Regions from separate parts of the Paenibacillus sp. J31R122 genome, predicted to be linked through region 1. Evidence: riboswitches for the same ligand, from Rfam matches in the RefSeq annotation. Region 1 holds a riboswitch; each other region holds the start of a gene.
The links. Region 1 has a riboswitch for cyclic di-AMP ahead of AC0YN7_RS27305 (ubiquitin-like domain-containing protein). Riboswitches for the same ligand answer to the same signal wherever they lie in the genome.
Positions count from the first base shown of each region.

Region 2: it holds a riboswitch for cyclic di-AMP, as region 1 does, so the genes downstream of both, AC0YN7_RS11280 (hypothetical protein) here and AC0YN7_RS27305 (ubiquitin-like domain-containing protein) in region 1, are expected to answer to the same signal.
Region 3: it holds a riboswitch for cyclic di-AMP, as region 1 does, so the genes downstream of both, AC0YN7_RS25530 (C40 family peptidase) here and AC0YN7_RS27305 (ubiquitin-like domain-containing protein) in region 1, are expected to answer to the same signal.

Region 1 covers NZ_JBWDNM010000023.1:52,256-62,479, reverse strand. Annotated here, with positions in the region: gene AC0YN7_RS27350 (YaaR family protein) at 1-247, shown strand, start outside; gene holB (DNA polymerase III subunit delta') at 303-1,280, shown strand; gene AC0YN7_RS27340 (PSP1 domain-containing protein) at 1,284-2,087, shown strand; gene AC0YN7_RS27335 (initiation-control protein YabA) at 2,158-2,559, shown strand; gene AC0YN7_RS27330 (tRNA1(Val) (adenine(37)-N6)-methyltransferase) at 2,812-3,480, shown strand; gene rsmI (16S rRNA (cytidine(1402)-2'-O)-methyltransferase) at 3,477-4,358, shown strand; gene AC0YN7_RS27320 (AbrB/MazE/SpoVT family DNA-binding domain-containing protein) at 4,480-4,734, opposite strand; gene AC0YN7_RS27315 (HD domain-containing protein) at 5,004-6,302, shown strand; gene AC0YN7_RS27310 (TatD family hydrolase) at 6,320-7,093, shown strand; cyclic di-AMP (ydaO/yuaA leader) riboswitch at 7,278-7,459, shown strand; gene AC0YN7_RS27305 (ubiquitin-like domain-containing protein) at 7,705-8,853, shown strand; gene rnmV (ribonuclease M5) at 9,029-9,577, shown strand; gene rsmA (16S rRNA (adenine(1518)-N(6)/adenine(1519)-N(6))-dimethyltransferase RsmA) at 9,581-10,224, shown strand, end outside.
Region 2 covers NZ_JBWDNM010000005.1:342,527-352,750, reverse strand. Annotated here, with positions in the region: gene AC0YN7_RS11295 (ABC transporter substrate-binding protein/permease) at 1-155, shown strand, start outside; gene AC0YN7_RS11290 (amino acid ABC transporter ATP-binding protein) at 148-870, shown strand; gene AC0YN7_RS11285 (hypothetical protein) at 1,425-1,892, opposite strand; cyclic di-AMP (ydaO/yuaA leader) riboswitch at 2,003-2,178, opposite strand; cyclic di-AMP (ydaO/yuaA leader) riboswitch at 2,533-2,733, shown strand; cyclic di-AMP (ydaO/yuaA leader) riboswitch at 2,862-3,054, shown strand; gene AC0YN7_RS11280 (hypothetical protein) at 3,176-3,583, shown strand; gene AC0YN7_RS11275 (potassium-transporting ATPase subunit F) at 3,729-3,806, shown strand; gene kdpA (potassium-transporting ATPase subunit KdpA) at 3,848-5,527, shown strand; gene kdpB (potassium-transporting ATPase subunit KdpB) at 5,547-7,577, shown strand; gene kdpC (potassium-transporting ATPase subunit KdpC) at 7,606-8,211, shown strand; gene AC0YN7_RS11255 (histidine kinase) at 8,286-10,224, shown strand, end outside.
Region 3 covers NZ_JBWDNM010000019.1:42,804-53,027, reverse strand. Annotated here, with positions in the region: gene AC0YN7_RS25585 (hypothetical protein) at 553-900, shown strand; gene AC0YN7_RS25580 (hypothetical protein) at 923-1,060, shown strand; gene AC0YN7_RS25575 (hypothetical protein) at 1,120-1,656, shown strand; gene AC0YN7_RS25570 (DUF5713 family protein) at 1,773-2,096, shown strand; gene AC0YN7_RS25565 (DUF6138 family protein) at 2,136-3,812, shown strand; gene AC0YN7_RS25560 (YfbM family protein) at 3,841-4,344, shown strand; gene AC0YN7_RS25555 (Imm51 family immunity protein) at 4,361-5,116, shown strand; gene AC0YN7_RS25550 (DUF4259 domain-containing protein) at 5,224-5,688, shown strand; gene AC0YN7_RS25545 (DinB family protein) at 5,903-6,379, shown strand; gene AC0YN7_RS25540 (hypothetical protein) at 6,592-6,759, shown strand; gene AC0YN7_RS25535 (S-layer homology domain-containing protein) at 7,045-8,106, opposite strand; cyclic di-AMP (ydaO/yuaA leader) riboswitch at 8,324-8,455, shown strand; gene AC0YN7_RS25530 (C40 family peptidase) at 8,460-8,936, shown strand; gene AC0YN7_RS25525 (hypothetical protein) at 9,011-9,421, opposite strand; gene AC0YN7_RS25520 (DUF2178 domain-containing protein) at 9,590-10,015, shown strand; gene AC0YN7_RS25515 (helix-turn-helix transcriptional regulator) at 10,029-10,224, shown strand, end outside.

The DNA.
Region 1 (10,224 bases):
CGAGTTGAAATTATATCGGCAGATGGTTAAGAAGTTTTTGGAGGATACGATTAGGAGAGGCGTCGTTCTAAAGGAAGTCAGAGGCTTTGATCGCAGAGGACGTATAAAAAGATATAAATTGTTGGATGAAATTGATGCAACACTTATTTTGATGGCTGAAGATTTACTGGACAGCGAACAGGGTAGAATAGACTTGTTGGCCAAGATGGGCGAGATACGCGGCCTTCTTATCAATTTGCTATTTTAAAAGGTAAGAAATCCGTTAATATATGAAAGCAAGCAAGGAAAGGTTTTGAACGGTTATGAGCCTTGAACAAGTATCCGGACAATGGAAAGCAGAGCGTATTTTGAAGAATTCGCTGCGGAGCGGCAAAATCTCACATGCCTATTTATTTCACGGTCCCTCGGGAACTGGAAGAATGGAAATGGCCCGTGAATTCGCAAAAGCATTATTTTGTGTTTCTGGCAGAGTGGAGGCATGTGGCGAGTGCATCGAATGCCGAAAGTTCGAGAATGGCAATCAATTGGATTTAATTACAGTAGCTCCAGACGGTCAATCTATTAAGATTGACCAGATTCGGGAGCTTCAGCGTGATTTCTCCTATCGTAATAGCGGTACTAATCGTAAAATATATATGATTGAACAAGCGGACAAGATGACGATACAAGCTGCCAATAGTTTACTAAAATTTTTGGAAGAGCCTGTATCATCAGTTGTTGCTATATTGATCACTGATAATAGCCAAGCTGTTTTGCCTACAATCCGCTCAAGAACACAATGGGTTCCATTTTTACCAATGTCACCTGAGCATATGCTGCAAACGCTTGTAGCAGAAGGCGCGCCAGCATTATTAGCTCGTGTAGCTGTTCAATTATCAGCTGGGTTAGGCGGCGCTAGACAATTTCTCCAACAGAATCAGTTTGCAGAAATCCGAAACCTAGTGATACAATTAGGTAAGGAGAGTTTGACCCGATTCACCGCGGCGATAATCACTGCTGGGCAGCAGTTATTTAAAACAGATTTAGTTGAGCATACACAATTGCTGTTGTCATTATTAGTTGTATGGTTTAAAGATTTGATACAGTTCCAGGCCGGAAGGCAGGACAACATCGTTTTTATAGATCAGTTAGATTGGATAGGCAAGCACGCCTTTAATCGATCATTCGCAGGCTGGGTGTCCTGCATAGAGCATACGCTTGAAGCAAGTAAACGAATACGTGCGAACGTGACGCCACAGCTTGCATTCGAGCAACTTATGGTAAACTTACAGGAGGGCTAATCCTTGTATAATGTGGTCGGTGTCCGCTTCAAGAAAGCGGGCAAGATTTATTACTTTGACCCAGTCGAACATCCCGTGAACAAGGACGAGCATGTCATTGTAGAAACTGCACGTGGAATCGAATATGGTAAAGTAGTGGTGGGACAAAAGCAGGTTGGTGAATCGGATGTCGTCCTTCCTCTCAAGAAAGTAATCCGAATAGCAAGCGATGTTGATGCTAAGGTTGTAGAAGAGAACCGAACAGCGGCTAAAAATGCATTTGGTACTTGTCTTGAAAAAATTAAAGGTCACCAGCTTCGAATGAAGCTAGTGGACGTAGAGTTCACGTTTGATCGCAATAAAATAATTTTTTATTTTACAGCGGAAGGCAGAGTCGATTTTCGTGAGCTAGTTAAGGATTTAGCAAGCGTATTCCGTACTAGAATCGAGCTTCGTCAAATAGGTGTTCGCGATGAAGCGAAAATGCTTGGCGGAATCGGTCCGTGTGGACGAGTATTATGCTGTTCATCATGGCTAGGAGATTTTGAGCCAGTATCTATTAAGATGGCCAAGGATCAGAATTTATCGTTAAATCCCACGAAAATATCGGGATTATGCGGGCGACTCATGTGTTGCTTGAAGTATGAGCATGATAATTATGAAAGCATTAGAGAGGAGCTTCCTGCAATTGGGAAGTTCGTTGTTACCTCATACGGAGAAGGTAAGGTTACTGGTATTAATACATCTACAAAAAGTGTGTATGTACAGTTATTTGATACACCAGGTAAACCGAAAGAACTGTCTATGGATGATGTAGTCATAAAGTAGACATTAAGAAGACAGCGTTCGATTCTCACGGGTGAGGTAACACTCACGCTTGAAGTTCTGGGGTGGGAACTTGGAGAAGAAAGATATATTCATTCAAATGGATGAGCTGGATAATCGAGTCGGTGCATTTCATGCCGAGCTTACCGCTTTGAAGCAGAAGGTAAAAGAGCTGCTTGAAGATAATAAGCGTCTAAGTGAGGAAAATAACCAGCTGCGTCAAGTGTTTAAGAGAGAGACAGATCTACAGCGGGAAGCAATTCTTGCTCCTGCTAAAGGTGAACAAGCCACGAAGCGTCATGAGAGACAAGCTCTTAATGAGGATGCGTTTGCAGAAGCAGGCATAGCTATAGGAGAAGGCCATGACAATTTAACGCGGTTGTACCACGAAGGATTCCACATATGCAACGTTTATTACGGGCATCTGCGGACGGAGGGTGACTGTTTATTCTGTTTATCCTTTCTAAATAAATAGTGGAATCCATTTTAACCGCCGTCCTTGCCGCAAGGGCGGTATTTTTTTTTAAAATATAAAAATTTATAAGTTTTCACTTATAAATGTACTTATACATCTCCGCGAAACAAATGCTTTGGCCGTATAGGACGGCGACAGCCGTTGACGCTTGATTATGGCTATTTTCTTAAAGAACACCTTAACGATAAAAGGAGCGGCAGAAACGTGTCGGAACAAATAACCTTAGCTGAAAATGAACGGCTTGATGATTTAATGACGGATAATGGCTTGAAGATTATACAAAGTAGGGAAGTATTCAGCTTTTCATTGGATGCGGTATTGCTATCCAAGTTCGCAAGTATTCCAAAGCACGGACGTATTGCTGATTTATGTACAGGCAATGGTGTAATTCCAATGCTCCTATCTACGAGAACCAATGCTCGCATCGATGCGGTAGAAATTCAGCCAAGATTGGCTGATATGGCAAGAAGAAGCGTTGCGTTAAATCAATTGGGCGAACAAATTACAATAATCGAACAAGATTTAAGACTGTATCCTAAGCAAGCGGGAAATGGTGTTTATGATGCAATTACAGTAAATCCACCATACATGCCTGTAACAGCCGGTGAGCAGAATGAAAATGAACATTATGCGATAGCACGACATGAAATTCACTGTACGCTAGAAGACGTAGCAGAGGCTTGTACGAAGCTTGTGCGTCCAGGAGGAAAAGTATCGATGGTCCACCGACCATCTAGGCTGCTCGATATTGTAGAAACGATGAGAAAATGGCGCCTAGAACCCAAACGTATTCAATTTGTTCATCCCAATGCAAATGCGGAAGCAAATATGGTCCTAATAGAAGCGATGCGTGATGGGAAGCCTGATATTAAATTACTGCCGCCAATTATGGTGTATGAGAAAGGAGTGCAGATCGTTTGAATATACAGAAGAGCTTCTCAGAAGCAGCTAATAGATCAGCAGGTTGTCTCTATTTAGTGGCAACACCTATAGGAAACCTGGAGGATATGACCTTTCGGGCGATACGTATCTTGAAGGAGGTTGATCTAATCGCTGCGGAAGATACGAGGCAGACGCGCAAGCTTCTCACTCATTTTGAAATTGGTACCCGAATCGTTAGCTATCATGAGCATAATAAACGAGCAAGCGGGCCTGAGCTAATAAGATTGCTGCTGGAAGGTCAATCGATTGCGCTTGTAAGTGACGCGGGTTTGCCGGCTATATCTGATCCAGGGGCTGATCTCGTGAGAGATGCAGTAGAGCATGATATTGCGGTTATTCCTCTTCCAGGTGCAAATGCGGCGCTGTCAGCACTTATCATGTCAGGTTTGCCTACGGATCGTTTTCTATTTACCGGTTTTCCTCCACGAGAGCGTAAAACATTAATAAAATGGCTTCAAGAAATAAGCACACAGACAGGAACATTAGTTTTTTATGAATCGCCGCATCGAATTTGTAAGACGTTAGACGTTATATTGGAATGTCTAGGAGATCGTCGCATCGCATTAGTACGAGAGTTAACGAAAAAGCATGAAGAGGCAGTCCGAGGAAGTGTAACAGAATGTATAGAGTGGTTTGCTGAGCACCCTCCGTTAGGTGAATTTTGCATCGTAATTGATGGTGCTGGGCAATCAGATCAGACAGGACAAGCACAAGGTGATATGTGGTGGTCGGAATTAGATATTTTTGCTCATGTTGCCCATTACGAAGAGCAATATGATCGGAAAGAAGCGATTAAGAAAGCAGCAGTAGATCGAGGATTACCGAAGCGCGATGTATATAATGAAGTGAACAGATAGGGTATGCTATTTTGGGCAAAAAAAAAGACCTTCCTGGCCGGGTTCTAGCGCAGGAAGGCATCAAGGAAATATAAAAAGGTTAGAATTAACAAGTAGATAATTTCATTATAACTTATTTTTTTTATTTTGTCACAGGTGCAGGCATCTCAGAAAGACAAATATGACAAATTATTTTTCCTTTGAAATAAGATACGCTTTCTGCGTTACCACAGAAGATACATGCGGGCTCGTATTTCTTCAACATAATACGCTCGCCATCTACATAAATCTCAAGTGCGTCCTTCTCGCCAATTCCAAGTGTGCGACGCAGCTCGATCGGAATAACTACACGTCCTAGTTCATCAACCTTACGAACAATACCAGTAGATTTCATCATAATCTAGCAGTTCTCCTTTAAAAATATATTCGCCATAGTTCGACATAGTTTTTGCTTTTATGAATACTATAATACCAACGATTCCCAAAATAGTCAACATAAATATCGCTATAATAGCTGATAGGATAACAATTTGACTAGCTGTAAAGGGCGTATTACTATGTATTACAATACAACAGCTTTGATATTTTGGAAACTAATTTACGACACTATTCGACATAATACACGCTGTTTGTGTCGAAAGTATGAACGAAGGAGATGAGATAATGATGAAGGAACAGCTAACGGAAGAGAAGGTATTTAAGGATCCTGTTCATAACTATATTTATGTACAGGACCAAACGATTTGGGAATTGATTAATACGAAAGAATTTCAAAGATTACGTAGAATTCGTCAATTAGGCGCATCCTTTTTAACCTTTCACGGGGCGGAGCATAGTCGGTTTTCACACTCACTTGGTGTATATGAAATAACACGAAAAATTATTTCTCAGTTCGAACGAAATCACTTTCCAGACTGGCCTAAAGAGGAGCGGCTAGTATCGTTATGCGCGGCGCTCTTGCACGATGTCGGTCATGGTCCGTTCTCACACTCTTTAGAAGAAGTATTCGATACGGACCATGAGCAATGGACGTGCAATATAATATTAGAAGATACTGAAATCAATCGTGTACTGCGTTCTGTATCCGATGATTTTCCTCAGAAGGTTTCTTCGGTTATTAAGAAGACATATCCGAAGCCGATCGTAGTTAGTCTCATTTCTAGTCAGATGGATGCAGATCGTATGGACTATTTGTTGAGAGATGCCTATTTTACAGGTGTAAATTACGGGACATTTGATTTAGAACGTATTTTGCGTGTATTGCGCCCATATAAAGGACAAATTGTAGTGAAGGAAAGCGGTATGCATGCGGTAGAACATTATTTAATGTCACGATATCAGATGTATTGGCAGATTTACTTCCATCCAGTAACAAGAAGTTCTGAGATTATTTTACGGCAAATATTCAAGAGGGCTCAGGAGCTTTACGCGAGCGGCTATGTCTTTGAGTGGCTGCCTAACTCATTGATGTGTCTACTGAACAATACGTTGACCGTATATGATTATTTGAAGCTGGATGAAGCTCTTGTTCAAACGGTCTTTACGCAGTGGGCGGAAGAAAATGATACTATTCTGAGTGACTTATGCGACCGTTTCATGAATCGTAAATTATATAAATATATTACGATTGAAAACCCGGATGAAGCACTATTAAATGAAATAAGTGATGGCTTCTCTTCTATCGGTTTACATCCTGATTATCATATGATGATTGATTTCCCATTTGACCTGCCATATGACGTGTATCGACCGGATAAAAAAGAGGGAGAAAAGGAAGGAAAAGCGCCGATTTTGTTGTTAGATGGCCAAGGAGAAATAAGTGAAATATCTGCCAAATCCGACATTGTTCGTTCTATTACCGGCCTGCATCAAGGGCAATATCATTTGTATTATCCAGAGGAGCCGTTAAAACAATCTGCGCATTTATTAAGCGCTTCGTTAAAAAAATTATTCAAGCTGGACTAAAGGAGCCTGACACTAACATGACATTACTGTTTGATACCCATACACATCTAGACTCGACCAAGTTTGACGAGGACCGTACAGAGGTTATAGAACGCGCAAGAGCCGCAGGTGTACATATGCTTGTAAATATAGGCTTTAATCGTGAAACGATTCCCACGACTATGGCGCTTGCGGAGCAGTATGATTTTATTTATGCGGCTGTCGGCTGGCACCCCGTGGACAGCATAGATATGCTACCAGAGGATTTGGAATGGATCGAGCGGCTGTGCTCTCATGAGAAGGTCGTTGCCATTGGAGAGATTGGACTGGATTATCACTGGGATACGTCGCCTAAAGAAGTGCAGCAGCGTGTATTTCGTGAACAAATTAGACTTGCGCGCAAGGTTGGAAAACCTATTGTTATTCATAACCGAGATGCGCATGAGGATGTCATTCGTATTCTTCAGGAAGAAAATGCAGCAGAGGTCGGCGGTGTGATGCATTGCTTCTCAGGAAGCTGGGAGACAGCTAAGCAATGCTTAGATATGAACTTTTATATTTCATTCGGCGGTCCTGTTACTTTCCAAAATGCTCGCGTTCCAAAAGAGGTAGTGAAGAGGGTTCCGCTCGACCGATTATTGATCGAAACCGATGCCCCATATTTAGCTCCAAGTCCATTTCGAGGGAAGCGAAATGAGTCAGCATATGTGTCTCGTGTAGCAGAGACGATAGCTGAATTACTGGGCAAAACAGTAGATGAAATCGCATCAATTACGAGTGAAAATGGTAAAAAATGTTTCAACATTGATTGATAATACGTGAATTCGAGAGAATTAGAGACATTTAGGGCGTAAAAACTAATTTTTATAGAGGTAATCGCCGATTTTTACCGTCTTTACCCCTCTTTTTAGCTAAAATCGTCTTTTATCGCATCTTTACAACTAGGCGCAGATGAAGGTATGATTCATCTCAGAGCATTAAACTTTTGTATTGGATTTCCAGTTTGCGCTTAATCTCCATTCGGAGAGCGGGGGAACCAGGTGCGGGAAAAATTACCGCATTTTGAATTCTTCAGGGGTGAATTTCTTAGCCGATGCCATGAGCATTGTACTACGAATAGGGCTGCTCTCTTGCCCGAACCCGTCAGCTAACCTCGTAAGCGTTTATAGAGAGTGATCAAACCTCGTGCCCATTTTTTTTGTATCCCTAGTGTAAAAACCCGGGAAGCCACGAAACAGATCCTCTGTCGACGGCTTCTTTTTATTTTCGAATAAACGGGATTTTGTCGACATAGGGTTAGAGATGGGGATGGGAGGTTAGATAGCATTACTGGTTTGCGTGCTTGCACGCCAATATACTATAGTCGCGTCAGTTGTATCATGCGTAACACTTGGCGGCGGGGCTATGAAGGAGGACCGATGAAGTGGGATTATTCCAGGTAAAGGACACCCATGGGAAACGATCATCCAGCATGTCTTTCGCATTGCGATGGAAGCGTGAAAACTTGCGTTTGATTCTTTTGAGTGCTATTATCTCAATCGCTATGACTTTCATGTTTTTGGTGTTGTTGTACGGAACGGCTGTCAAAAGCGTCTCCGTAGTAGTGAATGGACAAGAAACCGTTGTTGAAACGAAGCAATGGGTCCTGCAACGCCTACTGGATGAACAAGCTATCGCAATTGGACCACATGATGAGGTGTCAATGCCGCTTAACGCGGCGATAAAGGACGGAGATCGTATTGAGGTAACTCAAGCGATACCGGTAATTGTGAAGGCTGATGGCAAGGCATCGACTGTATACACGACAGAGAGAACAGTGCAGGCGGCGATCGAGGAATTAAATATTCCTGTTCGTGGTCAAGATAAAGTATCACCTCCGCTGGAATCAGTCATTAATGCGGAAACGACGGTTACTGTAGTTCGTGTCGATACAAAGGTATCGGAAACGAAACATGTATTGCCGTTCTCTATCGTAAAGAAAGACGATCCAACGCTGGAAAAGGGTAAGGAAAAGCTCGTGAAGACCGGTAAGGAAGGGCTTGTTGTTGAACGAATCGAGAACCAATATGAGGATGGTGTATTGGTATCAAAGAAGTCGGTCAACAAGGTTGTGCAGACAGCATCAGTCGATCAGGTTGTAGCAGTCGGCTCAAAGAAGGAAGAGCCTAAAGTATCGGTGCTCTCGAATAAGACTCAGAGTGTACCAACACTGACTAAGAACGGTGTGAAGTTCAAGGCGAAGAAAGTAATTAAGAACTTCACCTTAACTGCATATTCTGCAGGCGTAGAGTCGACAGGTAAGGATGATAGCCATCCACAGTATGGAATTACTGCATCGGGTGCCCGTGTTAAAGAGGGACGGACCATTGCGGTAGACCCGAAAGTTATTCCAATTGGCTGGTGGGTATACATCGAAGGTATAGGTTTCCGCCGCGCGGAAGATAAGGGCGGGGCCGTTAAAGGCAATAAAATCGATATTTATTTTGATAGCTCCAAGAGTGCGGATAAGTTCGGTAGGAAGAAAGGTTATACGGTCTATTTATTAGGACCGAATAAACCTACCGCAAGCTAATTTAAGGGGTTATCATCATCATATCGTAAAATGCAATTAAATATGCCATCATAAGGAGAGGCACTGCCTCTTCTTTTTGCATGTTTGCGGACAAGTTAGGTTAATAGTAACAGTAGCAACTGAGGCCATCCGTAGACGTTGGAGCGAGTGATAATTCAGGAAGGGAATGGTCTTAGTGATCAAGGAGATCATTGTCGTTGAAGGCAAGGATGATACTATAGCTATTAAACGAGCAGTTGAGGCGGATACGATTGAAACGAACGGATCTGCGATCGGCGAGGATGTACTGCGCCGGATTGCTCTGGCTAACGAGCGCCGCGGTGTTATTATTTTTACGGATCCCGACTATGCTGGCGAGCGAATTCGCAAAATTGTTGCGCGTCATGCGCCGGGCTGCAAGCATGCTTTTTTACCACAAGAGAAAGCTTTGTACAAAGGTGATATCGGAATTGAGAATGCAAGCCCGGAAGCCATTCGCGGAGCACTCTCAGAGCTTCGTACGGAGACTCTAGATGAAGAGGGAGAGATAACCTTCGAGGACTTAATGGAAGCAGGGTTGATTGTGCATCCAGACGCGTCTAATCGTCGATTAATCATAGGCAAAATACTTGGTATTGGTTATGCGAATGGTAAGCAGTTTTATAAGCGCTGTACAAGCTTCCGTATCTCTAAGGCGGAATTTACGGCTGCGCTTCGTGAGATGGAAGAGAAACTGGAGGGATAAGCCATGAGCGAATTGGAACAGCAGAAGCAGGGCATTACGGCAGCGATAAAAAAACAAACGGCGTTAGAAGTAGCGACACCAAAGCGGACAAAAGAAATAATTGCGAAATACGGCTTCTCCTTTAAGAAGAGTCTGGGACAAAATTTTCTGATCGACCAAAATATATTAAACAACATTGTCACAGCAGCAGAGCTTGATGAAACGAAGGGCGCGCTAGAAATCGGACCGGGCATTGGTGCGCTTACACAGAGGCTTGCAGCGGTAGCAGGCAAAGTGACAGCGGTAGAGATTGATAATCGACTTATACCGATTCTGAGAGAGGTACTCGCGGATGAATCTCATACAACGGTCATTCATGGCGATGTGTTAAAGCTCGATTTGAAGCAATTGTTCGAAGATCAGTTTGGCGATGTTTCAGGAGTTAGCGTAGTGGCTAACCTGCCTTACTACGTAACCACGCCTATACTTATGAAGCTGCTTGAGAAGCGTCTCCCGCTTGAGCACATCGTGGTTATGATTCAGAAGGAAGTAGCCGAGCGAATGGCGGCAAAGCCAGGAAGCAAGACTTATGGCAGTTTAAGCGTCGCGGTTCAGTATTACTGCGTGCCTAAGCTCGTGTGTATGGTGCCAAACACCGTATTTATTCC
Region 2 (10,224 bases), on a different contig from region 1:
TATCCGATTTATTACGGCGCGCAAATGTCGTGCAGTCCATCGAGTTCCGTGCATTAGAGGTGCTCTTGTTTATCGGCGCGATTTATTACGTGCTCGTTCTCATTTTAACTTCGTTTGCCCGTAAGCTCGAAAGGAGGCTGCGCCGCAGTGATTAATGTAAAGGATTTAACTATAACATTCGGGAAAAATCAGGTTTTAAAAGGAATTTCTACGTCGATTGAGCGCGGTGAGGTGGTGGCGTTGATCGGGCCATCCGGTTCAGGAAAATCCACCTTCCTTCGCTGCTTAAATAGGCTTGAGACGCCAACTTCAGGATCTATTACTATTGCCGGTGCTTCGATAACCGATCCAAAAGCGGATATCGCCGGTGTACGTCAGCATATCGGTATGGTATTTCAGCATTTTCACTTGTTCCCGCATATGACCGTAATCGATAATATTACTTTCGCTCCAATGAAGGTTAAAGGCGTGTCGCTTGAGCAGGCTCGCCTGAAGGCAAAGGAGCTGCTCGAAAGTGTCGGCCTATCGGATAAAGCGGATAGCTTTCCGTCCCGCTTGTCAGGCGGTCAGAAGCAGCGTGTCGCTATCGCCCGCAGCCTTGCGATGGAGCCAGACATTATGCTGTTCGATGAGCCTACTTCAGCGCTCGACCCGGAAATGGTCAAAGAGGTGCTGAATGTCATCCGCGGTCTTGCGGACAGCGGCATGACTATGCTCATCGTAACCCACGAGATGAAGTTCGCAAGAGAGGCAGCGGACACGATCTATTTCCTCGACGACGGCAAGCTTGTCGAGCGTACGAAACCAGAGCAATTTTTCACTAACCCGCAAAGCGAACGCGCCAAGAGATTTCTGGAGCAGGTCCTGTAAGAATCGTTAGCGAAAATATAGCATTAAAATGTTTTCTAAAATGAACATCATTATGGACACAGCTTTATTTCATTGAACAAAAAAATTCAGCTCCATCATACAAAACAAATAGTGAGGTAAATCTCATTCACCATGAACCTAACTTCATGGCGAGTGAGGTTTGCCTCACTATTTCATTTTCAAGCCCCTAACTCCAACCATTTAATGAGGTTTCACTCACACATTAGTGAGTTTCCCTCACTAGTCGAAGCCCGCTCCTCGGTTCACTCGCCTTACACTTTAGAATCTGAGACTAATTTGACTCATTTTCTAATAAAGCCCTAATTAGTTCACTAAAGTGAATAGCCAGGTGTGCGTTCACTACCTCTTCCTACCTTACTCCTTACAGATCCTCTACCATAATTGTTGTCCGCCTCTTGAATAAGCCAATATCGGTACTTCAGCTAAAGACCTTGCCTTAAACCCGGGGTCGCAAAACTTTATTCGCTCCTTGCGCAAACAAGAGGGGCTTTCATTTGGGCAGTATCGCGTGAAAACGAGAATAAGCTAGTCTTTTAGAAAGCATAATAGGACTGCGAAAGATGAATTAAATAGGATCGATCCAGCATCTCATCATCTATAATAGGTTCATGAAATACGGTTCGCCTGTACAGGTTATCAGCTAAGTCTGACAAGGCAGATTTAACAAGATCGGTTCTATCCTGCCCCCATGCCTCAGCGTGAGATTGTACAAACACAAGCGCATCCGGTACGGAGAGGCCCTTGAGATGGTTGAAAACGGATGCCCATTGGACCAAATCCGAATATTTCTTCTCACATGGAAGTATATATTCACCCCAGCCATTAATGCTGCCGCTGGCGATTTTCAATAGTCCGCAATTGCTTCCGCCATTGATTTCGGGCATCTGTTTCTCGATCGTCCTGCAGTCAAACCGATAGATTTCCATTAAGCCAACTCTACAGTTCTTCAAGTAGTCACTATGTATAGCAGGCAGAGGTTTAGTGATATTCAATGCTGCCACTCTTCTTTCTCCATTAATTTGATATAAAATAGCACGCAAAGAAGCCCCTGAGCAGAGAAACTCTGCACACGGGCTTCTCTCGCATCATCATGCAAAGAAAGTACGGGTAGCGGTTCTCTCACAATACGCTTACGAGGTTAGCTGACGGATTCGGGCTTGCGAGCGCCCTACCTGCTACATGCTTTCAGCATGCCTTACAGGATTCACCCCATGAAGGATTCTAACTTACGAATACCTTCGTTTGGATCCCCCGCATCCCTATTCGGGATTTATGCGTTTCGGATAAGCAACTGCCTATCCTAATTTGATTCGGTATAGTATTGAACTGAATATTACTCCGGTAGTATAAAAATGTAAACTGTAATTTGAGCATTTTTTGCTTATTATTTGATCAATTTAGTCAATGAAAGCGTATTAATCCACATCATGCCCTTATTATCTACCACAATGCTTCTCCAAGCTGACTATTTTGCGATATGCGAGAGATACCGAGATAATAGCAGCTACAAGGAGCATATAAGGGTTGTGATAGTTATAAGATCCATCTGAATACCGTTTATTGTCAAATTTGAATCTTGGTGATTCTTTACAGGAATTTTTGTCAGGCGTATGATTCATCTCAGGATTCATACAACGATTCCTTGTTAGAACGCTTAATTTCCATTTAGGAAAACGGGGGAACCACATGAAAGTGTTGCACAGACGGTGTGAGAGCTGTTCTGGTGTGATGCTTGGGGTGAATCCCGGTCTCTGGAACGCATATCGTTCCCCAAGACTGGGTAGGGCGACTCTCACCGCCCGAATCCGTCAGCTAACCTCGTAAGCGTGGTATAGGCAGCAGCCATAAATGAGATTCATTTGGCAAGTGCTGCTTTGGAGAGAGAGGATGATGAGGCTTGTAATCGGAAGCTACGACCACAGGGCGTAAGGGCTGTGGTTTCTTAAAATATAGAAAATACGTTTCACCATGCATCTTAATCGCTGAATCCTTGAGCAAAGGAACGGGGGAACCAACAGCAGCCATGATACTTGAAGTCCTTAATAGGGACAATGTATCTGGCGCATGGGGTGAATCCTATGTGCAAGCTACTTGCGCATAGGTAGGGCGACTCTCACGCCCGAATCCGACAGCTAACCTCGCAAGCGTATCGAGAGAGGCAACGACTATCGTGCGAAAGACACGGGTTTATTTCCTGTGCCTTCAGAAGCCGCGAGAAGAGTTCCTCTTCTTGCAGGCTTCTTTTTTGTTGTCTTCTCTTCAATTAATCAGGAGGAGAATCGAAATGAAAGATCCAGAATGCATTCTTGTATCCGCACCGAACAACACAGGGGAAGGCTTCATTCGTCACCTAATTACTCAAGGTTTTCCTATCGCCGCTATCGCGAACAACTCAGAAGAAAAGCGAAGAATGGAATTACTTGGGGTGAAGCACATCCTAATAGTAGATACGAAAGATATAAATACTTGGGCTATACCGGATTTTTCTGTAGGTAAAGTATTCCTATTCGAAAGAAGCTTTACCCTTTGCTGCCGATATATTCAGATCTGTCGGAAATGGACGGCTAAGCCGATTTACGTCATCACACACACGAATAACCCGCGCATGATCTATAAAGCTGTGGGAGCGAATTATATCATCCATACCACTAGCAGCGAGGTCTCGTTTCTAGGTAGAACGCTTATCGAATAATCGGATTTAATAATTAAAAATACGGGGAGTGAACGTACATGTTAGATGTGTACATGGTATTGATTCTAGCCGCGACCTTTGGGTTATTTTCCGCATTTTTATTTTGGTGCGAACGCGTTATTCAGGATGCGGGAGGCGAACGAAAATGATCATCGTCTACATTTTTACGGTGTTTATCTTTGTATACCTGGGTTACGCCTTAATAAATCCGGAGAAATTTTAGTCTAATTTTCAACAAAGCTCTCTGAGGAGGATATGTAAAACATGGGCATTTTTCAAATTGCTATCGTTATTATCATATTGGTGCTGCTCGTTAAACCTTTGGGCACCTATTTGTTTCATGTATTCTCAAACGAAGAAAACCGGACGGATAAGTGGTTCTCCTTTGCGGAACGCCCCATTTACTGGCTGCTCGGTTTGAAAGAACGCAAAGGCATGACCTGGAAGGTTTACGCGCTTAGCTTTATCATTACGAACATCGTGCTCGTTGCCTTGGGTTATTTGATATTACGGATGCAGAAGTTTTTGCCTCTTAATCCGAACGGCATCGACAACATGGAACAAACGTTGTCATTCAATACGATTATCAGCTTTATGACCAATACGAACCTTCAACATTACAGCGGAGAAACCGGCTTGTCCTACTTCTCGCAAATGGCTGTCATTACAATGCTGATGTTTACCTCCGCCGCAACAGGCTTATGTGTCGCTATTGCATTCATAAGGGCGATTACGAGCAAGGGCGGAACGATAGGAAATTTCTTTCAAGACTTTGTAAAAGCGCATGTTCGCGTATTTTTACCGCTTGCTTTCATCGTCATGTTAGCGCTTGTGGCGCTTCAGGTTCCGCAAACGCTCGATTCTACATTAAAGGTAACGACCTTGGAAGGTGCTGAGCAGCAAATTGCGATCGGTCCGGTCGCTTCTCTGGAATCTATTAAGCATCTCGGAACGAACGGCGGAGGTTTTTTTGGAGTGAACTCCGCTCATCCATTTGAAAATCCGAATCCACTTACTAACGTGATCCATATTTTATCGATGTGGTGCTTATCGGCCGCACTGCCGTATACGTTCGGATTATTTGCCAAAAACCGCAAGCAGGGCTGGGTTATTTTCTCGGCTATGTTGATTTTGTTTCTTGTATTCTTATCTCTCAATTATTTCTCTGAGACAAAAGGTAGCCCTGTTATGAACGAGCTTGGTATTGATGCCTCCCAGGGCAGCATGGAGGGTAAAGAGGTTCGTTTCGGTATTGCTCAATCTAGTCTATTCACAACCGTAACCACAGCAGCGACAACAGGAAGTGTCAACAATATGCATGATACGCAGACGCCGCTTGGCAGCATTACACCTCTAGCACTAATGATGCTGAACAATGTTTTCGGAGGCAAGGGTGTTGGACTGATTAACATGCTGATGTACGCGGTTCTGGCCGTATTCCTTGCCGGTTTAATGGTCGGAAGGACACCGGAATTTCTCGGAAGGAAGATCGAAGCTCGCGAAATGAAACTGATCGCGATTGTCATTTTGGTCCATCCGTTCATCATCCTAGCGCCAACAGCGCTCGCGCTGGCTACAGATGTCGGAACGGCCGCCATTACGAATCCTTCCTATCACGGCGTAACGCAGGTGCTGTATGAGTATGTCTCTTCTGCGGCCAACAACGGATCGGGATTCGAAGGGCTTGGCGACAATACACCTTATTGGAACATTTCCACCGGACTCGTTATGCTGTTCGGGCGCTACATTTCAATGATCGCCATGCTGGCTGTTGCCGCCTCTCTCCAGCGCAAGCAATGGGTTCCAGAGACGATCGGTACGTTCCGTACAGATAACAAATTGTTTACAGGCATTTTGGTAGGAACCGTGTTAATTATCGGGGCCCTTACATTCTTTCCGGCAATTGTTCTTGGACCCATTGCCGAATATTTGACGATCCGTTAAGGGAAGGTGAACTTTACTCATGAGTACGAATAGAAAAAACTTATTAACCGCCAATATTATGAAAAATGCGGCCAAAAATAGCGTTGTAAAGCTGAGCCCTGCCACGATGATGAAAAATCCAGTCATGTTTGTAGTCGAAATCGGAACATTGGTCGTGTTGTTAATGATTATATTCCCCAGATATTTCGGAACTGAGGATAGCATCGGCTTCAACTTGACCGTGTTCCTGATTCTGCTCTTCACCCTCCTGTTCGCTAACTTTGCCGAAGCACTCGCGGAGGGCCGAGGAAAGGCGCAAGCCGACTCCTTAAAGCGGTCGAAGAAAGAAATTACGGCAAACAAAATCATGAACGGCGTAATGAAACAAGTGCCGTCCACCGAGCTTCGTAAAGGCGATATCGTTGTCGTTGTACAAGGCGAAATGATTCCAGGGGACGGAGAAGTTATTGAAGGTCTCGCATCCGTTGATGAATCAGCCATTACAGGTGAATCCGCGCCGGTTATCAAAGAATCCGGCGGTGATTTCAGCTCAGTGACGGGCGGTACCCGGGTTGTGAGTGATAAGATCAAAGTGAAGATTACAAGTGATCCTGGTGAGTCGTTTATCGACCGGATGATCGGACTGGTAGAAGGCGCTAAGCGTCAAAAAACGCCGAATGAGCTTGCGCTGAACACCCTGCTCACGAGCCTAACACTGATTTTTCTCATTGTTGTCGTAACGCTTGCGCCCACTGCCCGCTATTTAGAAATTAATTTAGAAATTCCCGTATTGATTTCATTGCTTGTATGTCTCATTCCAACAACAATCGGCGGGCTGCTGTCAGCCATTGGGATCGCGGGAATGGACCGTGTTACACAGTTTAATGTGTTGGCCATGTCAGGTAAAGCGGTCGAGGCCTCAGGCGATATTAATACGATGATTTTAGATAAAACAGGTACAATTACATTCGGTAACCGGATGGCGAGTGAATTCATACCAGTTAGTGAGATGAATGTCGGCACATTAGGCGAATGGGCAGCAGTCAGCTCCCTAAAAGACGAAACGCCTGAAGGACGCTCCGTACTGGAACTTATGAGCAAGAAAGGGTTAACGTTCAACCTTCCGCTTGCTGAAGGCGGACAATTCATCGAGTTTAAAGCTGAAACCCGCATGAGCGGCATGGATTTGATCGATGGCCGCAAGGTGCGTAAAGGCGCTGTCGATGCGGTGAAAAAATGGGTGGTATCGCAAGGCGGCACCGTTCCCGCGGATTTGAGCTCCAAAAGTGACGCCATCGCATCAGTAGGTGGTACGCCGCTTGCAGTTGCGGTAGATAATCAAATTTTCGGATTGATTTATTTAAAGGATACTGTGAAGCCAGGTATGAAAGAACGTTTCGAACAGCTCCGTAAAATGGGTATCAAGACGATCATGTGTACAGGAGATAATCCGCTGACGGCAGCGACGATCGCTCGTGAAGCAGGAGTCGACGAGTTCATCGCGGAGAGCACGCCAGAGGATAAAATTGCCGTCATTCGCAGGGAACAGGCCGAAGGAAAACTAGTCGCAATGACTGGCGATGGCACAAACGACGCTCCAGCACTTGCGCAAGCTGATGTAGGTATTGCGATGAACAGCGGTACTGTAGCGGCTAAGGAAGCCGCCAACATGATTGATTTGGACTCCGATCCTTCCAAAATAATTGAAGTAGTCGCGATCGGCAAGCAGCTGCTTATGACACGCGGCGCCCTGACAACCTTCAGTATCGCAAATGACGTGGCAAAGTATTTTGCTATCATACCGGCTATGTTTATGCTCGCAATTCCGCAGATGGAAGCCCTCAACCTCATGAAGCTCGGTTCACCGTATTCGGCTATTTTGTCTGCGCTGATTTTCAACGCAATTATTATCCCTCTTCTTATCCCGCTGGCGATGAGAGGCGTCAAATACAAACCGATGAGCTCCACAAAGCTCCTGCAGCGCAATCTGCTACTTTATGGACTTGGCGGTGTCGTTGTTCCGTTCATTGGGATCAAACTGATTGACCTTATCGTTCATATTTGGATTTAGCACGAAATAATGAAAGGGATGAAATAAAATGAGTAAAGCAGCAAATAACGGGTCGGAAACGGCCCACTTGTCCTTTGGCGTTGTAATTCGAATCAGCCTCGTATTTTTCGTCTTGTGTGGCATTATTTATCCGTTAGTTAGTACGGGTGTCGCCCAACTGGTGATGCCTGCTAACGCAAATGGCAGTATAATCAAAAATAGCGAAGGTGTAATTATAGGATCAGAGCTCATCGGACAGAAGTTTACTGATCCGAGTTATTTCCAAGGCAGGATTTCCAGCATCGATTATAAAGCGGAAGCTTCTGGCACGAACAACTATGGGCCTTCTAATCCAGATCTGTTGAAGCGGACGCAGGATTCCATCACTGAATGGAAGTCGAATAACCCAGATGTTCCGGTAAGTAAGCTACCAATCGCCCTCATCACCAACTCGGGCTCGGGGCTTGATCCCCATATCACTCCTGAATCGGCGTACGTGCAGGTGCCGCGCATTAGCAAGCTGCTCGGCATCTCCGAAGACGAGCTGAATAAGCTGGTGGATACACATACGGAAGGCCGCGATCTTGGAGTGTTCGGCGAGCCGCGTGTGAATGTACTACAGTTGAACTTAGCGTTGAAAGAATGGACAAAATAATGTAGGGCCATAAAGTCAGGAGAGGCACACCCTTTCCAGACTTTTTCTTTCGCTCAGGGTAGGAGGAGCTTCCAATGGAGAGCTTTAAACGCAAGTCGCCTGAAGAAATTTTATTGTCTATTTCGAAGCTGCACAGCGGTCGGTTGAAGGTCTATATCGGGGCGATTAGCGGCTCCGGGAAAACCTATCACATGCTTCGGGAAGGCTGCGCGCTTCATGCGCAGGGAATCGATGTCGTAATCTGCGCGGTGTCCACGATGCAGCGTCCCGAGACGGTGGAGCAGGTTGGAAGCCTCGAACGGGTTCCGAGCATTCATTGGTATAAGAACGGTAAGGAGAAAAAGGATTTAAATCTGGATGCCCTCATTGCGCGGAATCCTGAGGTTGTGCTGGTTGATGATCTAGCCCATCACAACCGTAACGGCGCCCAGTTCGCTACGCGGCTGGAGGATATTCGTCATCTGCTCAGCTATGGAATCAGTATCATTACTACCGTTAACGTATACGAGCTGGATGGCGCGAAAGATCTGGTGAAAAAGCTAGTAGGCATTGAGGCTGAAAATACCGTCCCTTCGGACACTCTTGAAGGAGCGGACGAAGTCGTGCTCATTGACGTCACGCCTGAAACGCTGTTGAATCGGGCGGCTGAAGGATATGTGCGTGACGGTAATTTCTTCAAACGGGGCAATCTCGCTGTGCTCCGAGAGCTTTCGCTGCGTTTGGTTGCGGAGGGCGTTAATGATTCCCTAGAAAAACACAGAGAGCAACTGGGCCTGGTCGGCCCCTCGGGCGCGTCTGAACGGATTTTAGTCTCTGCCCAATATCATTGGAACGGTTCAATCTACGTGCGCAGAGGACAGCAAATGGCGAAACGCCTGAACGGTGATTTGCTTGTGTCCACATTCATTAGTCCGAGAACGGAGTTAAGTAGGGAAGCAGCCACTCTTAAGCACTCGATTATGAAGCTGGTTGAAAAGGTTGGAGGAGAGTTTAAAGAGCTTCCCTTGCCGTCTCGCAGAACTCTGCCTGATGTCCTTGTTCAATTTGCTTTGGATAATAATGTGACGAGAATCGTGATTGGACATTCTAAACAAACCCGTTGGCAAGAGTTTTGGCAGGGTTCTATTGTACAAGACATTTTGAACAAAACGAGAAATATCGACATCTTCGTCGTTGCCGACCGTGCCGATCATGAAGGGGAACGGATTCTGCCAGCAAGGCTATCCAAGCCGGACGATAAAACCGAGCCATTCCGGCGTTTAAGTCCGCAACAATTAGAGCGGAAAATCCAACAAATTAAACGCGGTCAATTTAAAATATATGTCGGCGCAGCTCCCGGGGTTGGAAAAACTTACACCATGCTGCGTGATGGGAACGATTTGCAAAAGAAAGGAGTGAACGTAATGATCGGCCTGCTTGAGACGCATGGCCGATCAGAGACGTTGGCTCAGGTCGGAGCGCTGGACACGATTCCGCGAAAAGTGATCGACTACCGCGGCACACGATTGGAAGAAATGGATACCGAAGAAATAATAAGGCGTTGTCCCGATGTCGTGCTTGTCGATGAACTGGCGCACACCAACATTCCAGAGAGCAAGAACAAAAAGCGGTACGAGGTTGTTCTAGAAATTTTGGCCGCGGGCATATCCGTCATTTCCACTATGAACGTACAGCACGTGGAAAGCTTGAATGATGCGGTAGAGCAAATTACCGGTGTGCGGGTGCGGGAGACTGTGCCGGATTATATTTTACGGCTAGCTGACGAGGTTCAATTAATCGACGTTACCCCGCAATCGCTCCAGCAGCGGATGAAATCAGGGAAAATTTACGCTATGGACAAAATCGATCAATCGCTCGGAAACTTTTTTAAAACCGGTAATTTGATTGCGCTTCGGGAGCTGGCGTTGCGTGAAATCGCTGATGATGTAGACGAACGGCTGGAAGCGTGGGCGAACAAAAACTCGCTTCGTGGTCCATGGCGCAGAAAAGAAGTCATTTATGTTTGCGTGGACA
Region 3 (10,224 bases), on a different contig from region 1:
GTTATCAGCAGGAACAAAAGGAATCTTGAAAATATTTCATGAATATTAAATTGGGTTGGATAAAACATGGAATAAAAAGACTGCGATATACAAGAAAAGCTGAGGGGAACAAGAGTGAAATCCAACCACTTATTATTTCATATTTTAGGTTACATCATAGGTAGGGTGAGATTTAAAAGAACCGGACTCATTCGAATTTTTATGTTTGTTGAACCATTGTTGAAGTATTGGAAACAGATTCAGAGACCCATCACTAGTTGGTAGGCACCCGATGATTCTCTGCCTACTTTTTTTGGTTTTTTTGTTGGATTGACTTTCCTGTTCTATCACCATACACTTGGAAGGTCTTGGTAATGTCGGGTTGGTAATGCCCCGAAGGTTGCGCTCGATGAGCCTTTACGCGTCAGACCATGAAGATGTTGCCACACGCACTCAAGTGCAATGGCATTGATTGAAATATTGGCAACAGATACAAGACCCATCACAATGACCGCCTACCTATTTTTATACAATGGTCTTATAAATATCTTGTAAACGGAAGGGAGCGAGCGTTTGGGAACGATCAAAACAGGGTTTTGGAAAATCAATTTTATCCTTACACCGGGTGAGTTCAAAGAACTTCTATACAGTTGTGTTCAGAAGGGGATTACCTTCCATCTGCGAACCTATGGATATCCTCAGCATACTATCGTGCAAGTGATCGATACATACAAGAACGCCTATCAGTTCTTAACCTCCTCTGAGAAGCCTCCCCAAACAAGCCTTGCACTGCCGTACAGTATGAGCTTCCCCCAGCCTTTTATCGGATTCAACCTCAATACCGATCGACTGCGATTTCCCTTTGATAGAAAGTGGGCGGCCGCGGAAATTCCATTTGTGCAACTGACCTATTGCGTCTGAAATAAAAAGGATAACAAAGCCTTTGCGCTTTGAAGCGCAAGGCATAGATGGCTATGAGCAGCTAAAACCACCTGTTCGCATTAGTGAACAAGCAGCAAATGAAGTCAAAGAGGGTTGGCTTTTCAAGGCCTATCAGCTTCAGATGAAAAGTTATCATTAGAAATGAATCGGATTTGATAGGGCAAAATGCTAGACGAGTACATCGACGAGGTGAGGGAGATGAAACAAGTGGAACAGCAAGATTGGGAATTTCTATTGCACGGAAGTGTTGAGGATGTTGATGCATTTTTGAAAAGGCATCCGGATGTGTTCAGTGACAATGGACGGATGGACTTCTTGCAGGCAGCAAGGGAAGAGGAGTTGTCGTCGGCACGAGCTAATCTATTTTCCTGGGTGTACGGGGTGACTGTGGATTGGCGGGAAGAAGATAGTGAGATCGTCCGATTATTTGGCGAATTTTTACCTGGAGAAGTGATTGTGGAAGAGACGGATGAAGGACTGACCCTGTCATACGCAGGTGAGATCTATTCGATTCCACTGACGTTTTCGCCTAATGATCGTTACATTACGATTCGACGCATTGCGGATATCATTCAAAAGCAGTTTGAGATTCGGTTGTTTCGGGATTCCTATTGGTCGGATACCCATGTGTTTGTGCTCATGTCGCATGTTCAATGGCAGGAACTTGAGCGCAGCCATACTGCCGAGGTAGAGAAGATCTTTCAACAAATTACACCAGAACTCGATTTCCCTTGAGGGAGAAATACAAGGAGTCGGAACTGGCGATTGTTGTTCTTACTCTCCTCACTTGATGCTGCTAGCTATTTAAGAAAAAAGATTAAAACAATCGAACACAGAAAGGTGGCAATGTAATGAAATTGGATGCTAATTTTAACTATTTAAAAGACATGTATAACGACAGCTACTATCCTGTTTTTTTAGTGGATAAGGTGAAAGAGCAGATTCTGATAGTGGTGAATTTTTTGGAAAGTGGGTCACATTCGAACGAAGTGATACAAGGCAAACTGGATGAGATGACGATCGCCATCAACGATTTGCAGGAAGAATTTGATGAGCATGACAGCGAAATCGAAACTGTGGCACGGGAATCCATAGGGATGACCGTAGAAGCGATCCTGCATGCGTTTAAGGTGGATATCGATATCGAGACTGCCATCAGGGAGAGAGATTGGTAATTTGAGATTTCTATCACAAAATAGAGGTGATAACACAAGATGACACAGCACACCATGATCAATACGTTATCGGAAGAAATCCTTGGTGCAGTGGATGAATGGTTTCAACAGATCGAACAGAAAAAGGAAAAAGACGCAAACGAGATTGTTGGGCGAACTTCACTGCAAATCGGCATTCATGACTTTTTACATATCGAGTACAGGGATGGGAAAATCAAATTACATTCTTGGATTAACGGTTCACCTGACTATCAGAACAAGGGTATTCGCTTTGATAACCCGCTGATCCATCAGGAAATAGAGAATGTGTTGATACCGTTGCTGAAAAAGGGAATCAGACAAAAGCTGCAAACCTATGAGGACAGCGCCTTGGTGAATTACCGATTTCAAGCAAGCATCAAAGTCGGCGGCTCCGAAACACTTCCCATACTGAACGATGTGAACCAGCGCAAGCGCGAGTTGCTGCTGCAGCGCATTCAAGTCTATATCGAAGACAAACTGGAGGGCCAGTCTTATCCGACCGATCCGCTGGAGAGTTTTTTTCTCTCTCAACATCTGGTCGATCCTCAGCTGTTTCCGGATATGAATACTGCCTTTATTATGCATGTATATGAGCTGGTGATGAAACGGAACAAAGGGAATAAAACAAAGATGGACGATCATCGTTCCCAATTCATTCGTGCGTTTAGCCAGTGGGCTGAAAGTGAGTTTTTGCCGTTTTACTTTCATAATGTCAAGCCCAAATGGGGGCGAGCTGAATATACGATAAAAGAGGGTATCGACTTAACCGCTATGGAGCCGCAGCAAATGGAACTAGTTCTGCAAACGGCCATTTTGATTATTAAGCACGAACCCAACTATAGTCGACAAAATGGACTCGATCTGCTGGAAAGGCTGAAGGAACTAGGCAGTATACAGGCGGTTAAGGTGATCAAGGAGGGCAGCGGAACACTTCCTGCAGAAGATATCCATTATAAGGATGAACAGATCGAATGTCAGGCTCATGACGTTTTCTCGATTATCACCATTCGAATCAAGGAAGAGTGCGCGGACAGTTATGCGAAGGGTCTCGATTTTATTTGTCGCCTGCTGGAGAAAGGTTTCTTCCGAAGCTATCAGATCAAGCTGAAATCGCAAGCCAAAAACATAGTGTCTGTTCCCGGTCTGGCGAAATCACAAACCCATCGTTTCTTTGCTAATGCCTTGCAGTATGAGGAGTTGCATCCGAAGCTGGAGACTTACGCGCGGCTGGCGATGGTGGAGCATGAATGGTATGAAGACACAGAGGGTGAGAAAAACTGCATGCCCGGTACGTATGCCGTGTTCGGATTGGGACTGGCGAATCGACGTTATTTTCCGCTCGTGGAGGCCTATATGGAACGCGTAGATGATGAGCATCAGTCCGTTCAGGCTGCTTTTGCCGGGGCATTCATAATGCAATATGGGATTGACGAAACGACGCTGCCGACGATAGCGGCTTGTCTGCTTAGCTGCCAGGACGGCAAATTCACCAAATATCGCGCAGATTACGAAACCGCAGCGAATCTGCAAGCTCTCGCCGGGATCATGGAGCCATTGGCTCCCCATTATGCCAGCCATCTGGTGGAACTGATCTGGGGCAGCCTGGACAATCTTCAAAAACGGCTGCAAAAAGAGAAGGGCGAGTGCGCGGACGGTTTCGTTGCTGTCTGGGCAGCAGCGAACCGGAAGGGATAAGTATTAGAGAAGGCAAGGGGAGAAGCATATGGGGATGCTCGGGCAATACGTGATGGTAAGCGAGGATACGTTGGAGCAAATGATGGAGATGGACGGCGAAGGTCTGATGGATACGCTGGAAGAGCTGATTGAGGCAGGGAGTCCGAGCTATGAGATAGACAAGCTATGGGACGGCCTGCATTTCTTGCTTACTGGCGTTTCGGCAAGCGAGCCGATTGAAGGCCACCGGCTTAGCGAATCCGTGGTATGTGCTCATGTGTTTGATGTTGGGGAGGATGACGGATTTTTTGCTTGCACCGAACAGGATGAGCTGGCCGGTATAATCCAGGCGATGAAGCAAGTGGACTTTGACGAGCTGGAGCCGGACTTTGATTTAGCTGCCTTTCGCAGTAATAACATCTATCCACGCATTTGGGAGGAGAATCGCAAAGAAACGCTTTGGCATGAGCTAAAGAGTGAGTTTTACGCTCTTCTGGCTTTTTACGAAAAGGCATTGGCAGCAAAACAACATGTGATATTCAGCGTGATATGAGAGGGGAATCCTGTCCATGAAAAAAGAACGGTTGAAACAATTAAACAGATGGTTTGAACAGGGGGATCATCAAAAGATTATAGACGAGATCGTGGCATTGCCCGACACTGATATAGACTATGAACTCACGGGTCATCTGGCACGCGCTTATAACAATATAGACGGCTATGATGAGGCTATCAGCTTGTTATTATCCGTGCAGGATCAGGGGAAGGAGGATTCCCTATGGTATTTTCGTTTAGGGTACGCTTACTACTATTCCGGGAAATATGAGGAAGCGTTGCAACAGTTTGAGATAGCATATCAATTGAATCCAGCGGACAAGCAGGCCCACAACTTCGTGCAGATGTCCAAGAAAAGCCTTGCAGGCCAGATGAAAAAGAAGGGCACATCTGATCCTGTCATCACAACCTCACAAAAGTATTATCCATCTCCGGATGCAGAACCCCTTTTACCCTTCGTATGGGTGGATCATGCGGATTCGGTGTCGCTGATTTTGAATGTGGGGAGCTATAAAAATAAAATTTTTGCGGAACGTGCTGACGAGGGGGTTGAAGGAAACGGCTATGACTGGGGTTCTTTAGCCGCTGTTTTCATCGAAGAAATCATGCCGGAGCTGGCAGCTCAGATCCAATTTGATCCGGAAGCGAGTATGTTCTGTGCTTACTCAACGGACGGTGAAGCGCTGGAGAGGTTTGCTCTAGGTTTTAAGGCTGCTTGTGAGGATGATACCTTGATACGTGATTTATTTTCCCGTGCGGAGTTGGACTAAGCAGAAGAAGACGAATGGGTGATGGGACTGGATGATGAGGAATCTACTCCCAATGGGAGGAACGGCTGGTAAACTGGGCAATCCATACAGACAGGGAGGAACTAGAGATGGGATCATGGGGCATTAAAGCACTGGAAAGTGATGAAGGATTGGATGTCATCGATTTTCTGCAGGATCGTATTCCAGATCATTTGAGTTTGGAGCTTACCGAACTAATCGCAGTCATGAAGGAAGAAGGTTTACTTGGGAGGTCATTTGAAGAGATTGATTTTTATTATGACAACACAGCGTTGGCACTTGCGGAACTTTATCTGATGTTTCAGGAAACGGGGAAGCTGGAGTACGGTCATGAAGAGGAGAAAAAATCCCTTCTAACTATCCGTTCATTCACAGCCGATGAAACGTCCTTGCGCTTGATCTTGCATTATCTGACGGATATTCGGGATGAAGTGCCGGATGAGGATGGTGGAAGAGAAATCGTGGAGCTGTGGCGCGATTCTCCGAGCTGGGAGACATGGAGGGTTCATCTGGAGCAGCTGATTATGAAAATAGAAGAACGCTTAACCGCGTGAGGAGGCCTGTATTGAAGGATTATTATCTGGAATTGGGCGCACATCCGCAATTGAATGGTTCCCAGGATTTCTTGAAGGATGGGTTTGAATGGAAGTGTCCCATCAGGAGTCTGACACATGGAATCACCTCGGCTCTGATACCCATAAGCCGTTTGAATTTGCCGTCCAATCGTATTAGAATAGAACGGAGACTGATTTGGGAGGCGAACAATATATGTACCGTAAAGTAGAAGACTTTCTGGAAGAATGGACAGCGTCGTCGGCTGGCACGCTGGCGGTTATGAAGGCAATCACAGACGATAAGATGGATACGGCAATTGTAGAAGGTCATAACTCGCTGGGCTGGTTGGCTTGGCATTTGGTAGGATCGGCGGGAGCTTTCGGTCACTTCGCCGGCTTGCAAATTCCGGGCGTTGAGCGCGGTGCTAAGGTGCCGGATCAAATGGCGGAGATCGTGGAGAAATACGAGGCGGTTATCGAAGCTTACAATCGTGAGGCGAAGACATTGAACGACGAGCAAATGGCGGAAGAAATCAACGGATTTATGGGGCTAACGCCACGCGGAAAGTTCCTGCGCCAGTTCATCGACCACCAAACGCATCATCGCGGTCAAATGACGGTTCTGCTTCGTCAGGCGGGCTTGACGGTACCGGGTGTGATGGGACCGACAAAAGAAATGCAAATGAAATAATAAGCACGTGCGATCCGTTGGATCGGTTGAAAGAAGGCTGTCTTACGGCAGCTCAGCAGGAGCTACCTTCGGGTAGCTCTTTTTTTATTTTCTAGCGTGCACAGAGGCACGCATCATCTAGTGGGTGAAAGTCCAACCGAGGGAAGGTCCAAGCCACCTTCGTTATCTAACTTATTCGATGTTAAATGTTCTGTTAATGAGGAAGGCTGCCGATGCATGATGTCAGCAGCCTTCCTCTTTTGTTATTGTATATTGCTGATAATAATTTGACCATTATTGGTAATGCATACGAATATGAATTACTTAGTTATTTAGCTGTTGGGGAAACAGATAAGTATGTCATTCAAATCGCGATTCAAATTTATAATAGCATTGGTTAGAATGGTTTCGATCTCAAGGTGATTTCACTGCGTGGGCGTACAACTGCTGCACTAAGGCATCCGAGTTTTCCACTGTTGGTACGAAATCGCTAGCGAAGTCATAATCGCCGGCAATGTGGTGGCCAATAGTTTGCAAGGAATCAATCTTAAACTATATTCTTACAAGCAGCTTCTAGGTCTATTTATTTGAGATCTCTGCGTAAGTAGAAGGATACAAAAAAGAGTATGAACGTTAGTAGTTCATACTCCTTTTTTATAGGAAAACTATCAAAAGATTTAGCTCGTTTATTGCTGCTCATCCTGGTAGTACATGTAGATTTTCCAGCTGTTGTCGTTCATTTTCTTCAATAAGTAAATACCGTCGGTTGCTACTGTTTCTGTGGTTTGATCGTTAGCTTTAGTAGTTTTTACTTTGTAGCTTCCGCCTGTCGACTCCACCACGGCGAATCGATCTGTTTTATCAATGACCGTTAGTACTTGTTCACTGATTTTCTCCATTTCAATTTCATAACCTTGGTCTACCAGGGAAATTAGTTCTTCAGAATATGAATGGCTAAACGCTAAATAATAACCGGTATAAAATTGCGCATAGACATCATCAAATTGATCGTATGTTTTATCTTTGATTACTTGATTTTCCTTTTCCTCTGAATCTAAAACTGCAGTTGTGAGTAGACCATCTTCAGGTAATGCGCTATTTTGCAAATCTAACGCACGCTGCAACATGACAACAGCTTCAGCACGTTTCGCATTGGCGAAAGGCTTGAATTCCGTTTCAGTGGCTCCTCGTACAATACCAGCTTGACTTGCCTTTATAATAGATGGTTTAGCGTAATATTCGGGTACATCTTTAAATTGCTTCATTTCTCCTTCAAATTGTACAGATGAAGAAAAGGCTCTAACAACCATTGTAGCGATCTCGCCGCGTTTAATAAGTTGATTTGGACCAAATTTTGTTTCACTAATCCCGTTAACGATACCTAAGGAGCTGGCAATGCGAATCGAATCGGAGTACCATTTTCCTTGCTCGACGTCAGTGAAAGTCGTTCCAGGCACATCGCTTGTCAAACCTAATGCGCGAACCAAAATCGAAACAAACTCCGCGCGGCTTATGGAATGGTTTGGCTTTAGCGTTACAATTCCTTCTTGATCCACATAACCCCGTAACAAATCTGCGTTCACAAAATTGTCCAGCTCGTAATAAGCCCAGTGTTCATCAATGTCTGCCGGAAAGTAGTTTTCCAAAGGAGCGATCTCGGCCGCTTTCACTTGTACAGAATGAAGAGGATAAATCAGAAGCATAAATAAAAGTAAGAAGATCGAGCTGCGAAAATAAAGGTTTTTCATTTTGGTGTTCCTCTCTTGGTTGAAAAAATTTTCTCTACGAGAATATCAAAATATAATAGTTTATTCAAGTTGGAAATTATGGGTAAGTACTAGGGGACTCAAGCTTAAATACATATTGTGGATATTAGATTTTTCTAATGTTTATAAAGAAGGATTAGTAAGAAAAAAATAGAAATTTATAAAACCGTAAGAAAAATAATAGAAACGTAAGAAAAATAATTGTATTTTGCCTAATTCCTTTTTAGGAAACGGGGGATCCACTCGGGTGAATTAATCGATTGTTCAATGATTATAGGGAAACCTTCTTCCGAACCCTTAGCTAACCTCGTAGGCATCGAAGGGAGAACCAAGTTGTGAAGAAAATTGTGGCATCATTGTTATTGAGTGTTATGTGTTTTACCTTTGCGGGGAGCGCTTTCGCAAATGGAATGGATATCAAACATGCAGTTGATAAAGTGGTCGGAACCCCTTATAAGTGGGGCGGAACAACTGTTAAAGGGTTTGATTGTTCGGGATTCATATTGTACATATTCAATCAGTATGATGTTGATCTTCCTAGAACCTCAAAAGCACAATCTGAGGAAGGAATAAAAGTAGATCAAGAAGATTTAAAACCTGGCGATCTTGTGTTTTTTAATACGGATGGCAAAGGTGTTTCTCATGCGGGTATATTTATAGGAAACGGACAATTTGCTCACTCTTCAAGCAGTAAAGGTGTCCGGATTAGCAAACTCTCCGAAAACTATTACGAAAAAAGATATGTTACAGCTCGTCGTGTAATATCTGAGGATGCCTATTCCGAAATGACTAGTAAAGATCATAAAGATTAGAAGAGAACAAGCCTGCATGCATATTGTAGGCTTGTTTTTTTGTATATTAAATAATTTAAAAATCGTTCTAAGAACTACCTTTGACCTTCTACGTCCAATTGCTTTCGAATCGACTCAACTGTATATATGAAAGCTTCAGCTGCCTTGTAAGCATCTAGTGCTTTTTCAAGACGCTTTACCTGTTGGTTAAACTCGTTCGGACTTTCAGCGTATTTGACTATCGATCGCGCTATAAAGATCAGATCCTCTCGAGCGGCTTTGACGGTTCGGCCGTGCTCTTTCTCGATCATCTGGACGGCCATATGTGTGTAGATTGCCGAAAACTCTTTATCCTCGATACGCTGCTCTCTAGCCGCAAGATTACTTTCACTAATTTCCCAATCCCCAGAATCGGTTTTCGTAGCTGCCAAACGACCGTCATTTATCATGTTCAGGATTGTCTTATAGTGAACTCCTAGCATCATCGACGCTTCCTTTGCATTCATCAGCCTCACCTCTTATCTCTACTTATCCTTATAATAAATGGTATTTAAGGATAAGTAAGGAAGGGAAGCCATTGCATAACAAAAACTAACTATTGACTACTCCATCAAGACTGGTTAATATGAAGTTAACTTCACGTGAAGTAAACTTCATATTGCGAGATGTTAGGGGTGACTTGCTTGAAAAATAGATTTACAGAGCTTTATTTATGCTCATTAGCCCTTATCATCATGGGGTTATTTGAAATCATTTGGAATAACACGATAGCTAATACAACAGAAGGATTTGTTTCTGGGATTTCAATATTGTTGGTAGGAGTAGGACTTTTAGCTTTCGCTATAACTTCTCACGTTAAATATAAGGCGAATAGAAAACAGTTGGATCGAGAGATGTCCAAAGAATATGACGAAAGAGATGATATCATCGAAGGAAAAGCTTCACTCTTTACCATGCGAATTCTAATGATGGTGACGATACTGATGATGTTTCTTTCAAATTGGCTTACAATTCCAACGAATATTGCTTTATTTCTGATTATAGTTTTGTGTGCGAGTACGAACTTAATAGCCAAAAAATATTATAATCATGTTCTTTAATTAGGAGTAGACTATGAAAAATAGAATAAAGGAGTTACGTATAGAACGTGGTATCAAACAACAAGAACTAGCTGATAAAGTAAGTGTTTCTTCAAGAACAATTATATCTTTAGAGAAACAGCAATATAATCCATCTGTTTTACTAGCCTATCGAATATCTTCAGTTTTTAATTTGTCTATCGAAGAGGTTTTTATATTTGAGGAAGATG